Regions from separate parts of the uncultured Merdimonas sp. genome, predicted to be linked through region 1. Evidence: predicted binding sites of a transcription regulator. Region 1 holds the regulator's gene; the other holds the start of a gene.
What was found. Region 1 encodes Rex, which represses fermentation and respiration genes when NADH is low (regulators of the CRP and FNR family bind a similar motif). Its sites were predicted from a motif close to ATTGTTAANTANTTAACAAT; they were not measured.
Positions count from the first base shown of each region.

Region 1 (3,170 bases):
GTAGTCATCTGAAATCTCTTCAAAAATCGTTTTTTCCATATGCAGAACATGGTGTTCCTGATCGTAATACCCGATATGCACATTAGCGCCAAGGGAAAAGGATCCGCTGTCTGCAGGAAGCACCTGATTTATAATCTTAAGAAGCGTCGTTTTTCCGGTGCCATTGTCGCCGATAACAGCCACATGCTCCCCACGGTGGATCTGAAAACTGACATCTGTAAAAAGTGTCTGTTCAGGAAAAGACTTACTTAGGTGCTCTACAGAAAGAACATCATTTCCGCTGACTACCGCAGGTTCCAGGCTTAAGTGCATCTTAAGATCTGTCTCTGCCGGTTTTTCAACCCTTTCTATCTTGTCCAGCATTTTCACCCGGCTTTCCGCCCGACGAATCGATTTTTCCCGGTTAAAGGAACGAAGCTTTTCGATAACAGCCTCCTGATGACGGATTTCCTGCTGCTGATTCAGATATTCTTTTAATCTCGCTTCCCGCATCTGTTGCTTTTTCACAGCGTAATCACTGTAATTACCAAGATAGGTGGCAAGAGTTCCCTGCTCGATCTCGATCACCTTTGTGACTACGCGGTTCAGAAAATAACGGTCATGAGAAACGATCAGGACCGCGCCGTGATAATTCAGAAGATAAGTTTCCAGCCAGGCGATAGAAGAAAGATCCAGATGGTTGGTAGGCTCGTCCAGAAGCAGGATATCCGGGTTCGTAAGAAGCAGTTTCCCCAGGGAAACACGGGTTTTCTGACCGCCGGACAGGGTATCTACCGTTTTTCCAAATTCCTCTTCTGCAAAACCGAGTCCTTTCAGAACACCTGCAATCTCACTTTCACAGGCATATCCGTTTTGTCTTTCAAACTCGGAAGTAAGGCGGTTATAAGCTTCCAGTGTGGAAGAAAGCGCTTCGCCCGTGAGAGTATCCAGCGTTTGTTCGATGCTGCGGATCTTTTGTTCCATTGCAATAATATCTGCTTTGGCAAGCTTTACTTCTTCGTATATGGTATTTCCACTCTGCATTTCCTGGTGCTGCGCCAGGTATCCTAAAGTTTTTCCTTTTGTCAGGATCACTTCGCCGCCGTCGGAAGGAAGTTCCCCCACGATCATTTTCAGAAGCGTTGATTTTCCGGCGCCATTAGGACCGATCAGGGCGGCCTTTTCATGATCTTCCATGTGGAATGAGCCGTCCTTTACTATGACGTGATCCCCGAATGATTTATTGATTTTATGACATGCTAATATCATAATTTCCTCCTTATTATATCCGTTTCCATTATAACGAAAAAAAGACAAAATACAACTAAAAGTTTGACTTTGCAAATACAATTCTATATAATAATTTGTGAGATTAAACAACATGGAAGGTGAAGGCAAGTGGAAGACAGAGGGATTTCTCGGGCAGTGATCAGACGGCTGCCAAGATATTATAGATATTTGGGAGAACTTTTGGAAAACGGAGTAGAGCGCATATCATCCGGCGATCTTAGCAAGCGCATGAAGGTGACCGCATCCCAGATCCGGCAGGATCTTAACAATTTCGGCGGCTTTGGTCAACAGGGATATGGCTATAATGTAAAGTATCTGTATACCGAGATTGGAAAGATCCTGGGCCTGGAGGAAGATCACAATATCATCATCATCGGAGCAGGAAATCTGGGACAGGCTCTTGCGAATTATACTGCTTTTGAAAAGCGGGGATTTATCCTGAAGGGAATCTTTGATGTGAATCCCAGGCTCGAAGGCGTGTCGATCCGTGGAGTCCCGGTACGCATGATGGACGAACTGAAGTCCTTTATCCAGAATAACGAAGTGGAGATCGGAGTTCTTACGATCCCGAAAGAAAAAGCGATTGAGGTAGCCAACCTCCTGGTAGACAACGGCGTACGCGCGATCTGGAATTTCGCACATACAGACTTGAATCTGCCGGACAATGTCATTGTAGAGAATGTACATCTGTCCGAAAGCCTGATGCAGTTATCTTATAACATCAGCAGATATAAAGAAGAACACAAATAGTCAAAAAAGAAGCGTGTAACAGCCGCCATATTTTTATGGTCCGCTTTTACACGCTCTTATTTGTATCCGTTAATCATGAACAGAGACCGGGGACAAAGTCCGGATTCTCTGTCTGTTGCGGAAGCGGAACAAACAAAGCCGGTAAAGCATATACAATCAACAGGAGGGAACGCGGCGATGGATTATCTCTTAACCGGAACACAAATGCAGCAGGCGGATCGTTTTACGATCGAACATACAGATGTGACCGCGCTGGAACTGATGGAACGGGCGGCACAGTCCTGTATACAGGTTATGGAAGAAGAGCGTATTTCTCTGGATGCGCCCTGTATTGTCTGCGGATCCGGAAATAACGGCGGAGACGGTTTCGCCATTGCGAGACTGCTGGCTGAAAAAGGATATTCCCCAACGGTCTGCATGGTGGGAAATCGAAAGCATTGCACCCGGGAAACCGAATTTCAGATGGCGGCTCTTGATCAGACCGGGATCCCGGTCAGAGATGGGTATGTTCCGGGTAATTACAGCACCGTCATTGACGCCGTCTTCGGCGTGGGGCTGAACCGGGAGATTCAGGGGGATTGCCGGGAAGTTCTCCGCCAGATGAACGAATCTTCCGGCCTGAAGGTTGCCATCGATATTCCTTCCGGGATATCCGCAGATACCGGTATGGTAATGGGGATTGCTTTTTTGGCGGACATTACCATAACATTTCAGAAAAGGAAAACCGGGCTCTTCCTTTCTCCCGGCCGTTCTTATACAGGCAAGATATTTGTAACAGATATCGGGATCTCCACCAGTCAGCTGTGTGCGGACGGGATTTTCCTCCCGGATCTTTGCGACTATCAGAAAATGCTGCCTGCCCGTCCGGAAGATGCCAACAAAGGGGATTTTGGGAAACTTCTGGTCATTGCAGGAAGCAGGGGAATGTCCGGGGCCGCGTATCTGAATGCCATGGCCGCGTATTTAAGCGGCGCCGGTCTGATCAAGATCTATACAGCCGAAGAAAACCGGCAGATCCTTCAATCCGCAGTGCCGGAGGCGATCCTTTGTACTTATCGCGAATTTGACCGGCAGGATCTGACGGAGCTGTTACAATGGGCAGATACAGTCTGTATCGGGTCCGGGCTTGGAACCTCTATGACTTCTCTGGA
Region 1 is NZ_CAWVHE010000013.1:49,576-52,745, forward strand. It holds gene ABGT54_RS07245 (ABC-F family ATP-binding cassette domain-containing protein) at 1-1,248, opposite strand, end outside; gene ABGT54_RS07250 (redox-sensing transcriptional repressor Rex) at 1,378-2,019, shown strand; gene ABGT54_RS07255 (NAD(P)H-hydrate dehydratase) at 2,197-3,170, shown strand, end outside.

Region 2 (3,170 bases), on a different contig from region 1:
TCCGTCATCCTGTGTGTATCCTGCTCCCAGGATGTTCTCTGTGGAGATATCCGGAAGGATCTCTTTGATGCGGTCTTTGTCAGTGATGTACTCGCCGCTGTAGCCGGCTGCTTTTGCAAGCGCGATCCCGGTCTTGATGGTAGCCTCTACCTTCTCGTTGGTGGCAACAACCAAGGTACCAGTCTTGTCAAATCCTGCGCTTCCTTTTTCCTCTGCTTCCATCTTCAGATAGGACTCAAAGCCGTAAAGTCTTACGTCCCAGTATCTGTTTCTTAAAGAATCATCAAACAGACATACGGTTCCTGCTGATTTTGCTGTGGAAGCTCCGCCGATGGTATCTTTCTCGAATACGATCACCTCTGCGTTATCATAGAGGCTTAAGTGATATCCGAGACATGCTCCTGAGATTCCTCCGCCGATAATACCAATCTTTTTCTTTTCCATACTATTACCTGCCTTTCTTTTTCTTCTTTATTTAACATGGTCATCCATGTTATCTACTTCTAAAATGGTCTGTAAAAGGAGCTGCGCTCCCTGTTCGATATCTGCGTCTTCCGTAAATTCATACCTGGAGTGGCTGATGCCGTCCACGCTTGGCACAAAGATCATGCCGGTAGGAAATACAGCTGTCATAATGAGAGAATCGTGGAAGGCTCCGCTTGGGACTACCTTGTAATCCACGCCCATCTTCTGCACCTCTGTCTCAATCGCGGCTTTTACCCATTCGGACATGGGCGCCGGCTCATGATAGGAGATCTGGGTAAATGTGTACTCCTCGCCCATCTCCTTACATACCTGTTCCAGACATGCTTTCGCATGGTTCTCAATGCACCCGATCACTGCCGCGTCCTGATCGCGGATCTCCAGGTTGAAGGTACAGCTTCCGGGAACCACATTTACGGAGTTTGGCTGGACTTTGATAGTTCCCACGGTTGCCACCGTGTAATCGTTGCCATTTGTCTTTACGATCTCCGGCACTTGTGCGATAAATCTGGAAGCAGCCACCAGCGCGTCTTTCCGGTCCGCCATAATGGTACTTCCTGCATGGTTGGCCTCGCCTGTAATGGTGATCTCATACCGGCTCACACCTGCAATAGACGAGACCACTCCGATGGGAGTCTTGCTTTTATAAAGAGAAGCGCCCTGCTCTACATGAAGCTCGATAAAGCAATGTACATCTTCTGGTCTGATCCTGGCCTTTGGTGCATCTGCCACGGTGATCCCGTAAGACTTGATGACCTCGCCTCTCTCATTTCCATAAAGATCCAGGTCTGTCTCCCGGATGTCCAGATCCTGTCCGCAGATCGCGCCGCTTCCTAAAAGTCCGCTTCCAAAGCGGAATCCTTCTTCATCGGTAAATACGATCACTTCCAGGGGGTGGCGGAGTTTCTTTCCGTTTTCCACCAGAGTTTCCACTGCCTCCAGGCCGGATACACATCCCACCACTCCGTCATACTTTCCGCCGTCCGGAACGGTATCCAGATGGGATCCTGTCAGGATCGCCGGAAGGGACGGGTCCTCTCCTTCCAGTCTGGCGTGGATATTTCCGGCCTCGTCCACTCTTGGTTCGATCCCGAGTTTCCGGAAATAATTCATAAATGTTTCTCTTCCCTTTACATCTTCCGGTGAATACGCCATACGGGTAAAGGTTCCGTCTTCTTTTCTGCCACACTGATAGATTTCTTCCAGCCGGGAGTGGATCCGTTCGATGTTTACTTTCATAGTCACCCTCCATTTTTTAAATTGTTTGAACATTTTGCACAATTCTAACGCTCTATTTCTGGATTTCTTCTCTGTTTTGTCTATTATTATAGATAATAATTTAACAATCCGCATCGGCGGATGGAGATAAAAAAAAGAAAGACAATTTATCTATTTTGGATAAATTATCTTTCTCATTCATATTTATACGCGTTTCTGCGGGATATCAGGATCCGAAAAGCAAAGCGCTGTCTTCGCGCCAGGCTTCCAGGGTTCCTATATAAAGTCCCGGTTATACTTCTCAATCATCTTGTAGACCACCAGGCCGATCCGAAAAGCCAGCACTTCATTGGCATTGCTGAAGTCCACGCCCGTGATCTTTTCAATTTTTTCAATCCGGTAAGAAGCTGTCTTATAATGTACATACAGATCCTGAGCCGTCTTGGACAGATTCTGGTTCCTGTCCAGGTAGGTCTTTAAAGTAACCAGAAGATCGTCTCTTTGCGGCTTCTTGTAGTTATACAGCTTTTGCAGCCCTTCCGGCACATACTCCAGCAGCTGTTCCGGATCGTCCAGCTGGCACAGGAGTTTGAAAATGCCAAGATCGGAAAACAGTGTCACCTGGGTATTACCGTCTTCTGAGATCTCCCCGGCAATATCCACAAATGTGAAGGCTTCCGTTGCCTCTTTAAAACTTTCCGGCAGGTTGATGATCCCTTCCACCACTTTTCCCACACCGGCTTTTATCTGCATCTCTTTGTGCGAGCGGCTCACATAAGCCTGCACTTCCTCCACCACGGCGCGGATCTCTGCCCGGTACTCCTCCTGTGTCTGCTCTCTTGGAACTTCTTTGATCACCACGATCCGATCCAGATCATTGTAGATCTTCACATTTCCTGCCTGACAGGCGATGGCGTCGCTTAGAAGATTCGTCTCGCTGATCTTGGACTTAAAGTCCTTTTTCTCTCTTTCGTCTCCCTTTAATCCAAAAACGATCACCCGGAAACAACCGTTGACAGGCACGCCCAAAAGGCTAGTGTTTTTCTGCAGTTCTGAGACAGAATCAATCTTTCCGTTCAATATATTGTGCATAATATCGTTCTGGAACTTCTTTTCCAGTTCCGCCACCGAATACTGGCGCACCAGTTCAAACTGCAGGGCCCAGATCGCGCTTTCCGCAGCGATGCAGTCCATCACGTCGAGGGGCCGGTTCTGTTCCGTGATCACAAGATACAGCCGTTCCCTGAGATTCAGCTTGACTTTGATGATATACTGGTCTTTGTCCCCGTCCCCGCTTTTTTGGATCAGATATTCATAATTCGAGTAAATATCCGGCTGATAGGGTCTTGCCTCCCTTAAGATCTCAACCTCCCGGTCCGCCCCGTCAGAGGCTCCGATGCAGTTAAGCTGCCGGTTAAAGGCAGCTACGGGATTGCCGATCAGCTTGGCCAGCACCTCCAGAATGTGGT
Region 2 is NZ_CAWVHE010000018.1:206,867-210,036, reverse strand. It holds gene ABGT54_RS12110 (FAD-dependent oxidoreductase) at 1-444, opposite strand, end outside; gene ABGT54_RS12105 (Zn-dependent hydrolase) at 472-1,722, opposite strand; gene ABGT54_RS12100 (PucR family transcriptional regulator ligand-binding domain-containing protein) at 1,978-3,170, opposite strand, start outside.
Region 2: the regulator Rex is predicted to act here: its motif matches at 1,811-1,830, upstream of ABGT54_RS12105 (Zn-dependent hydrolase).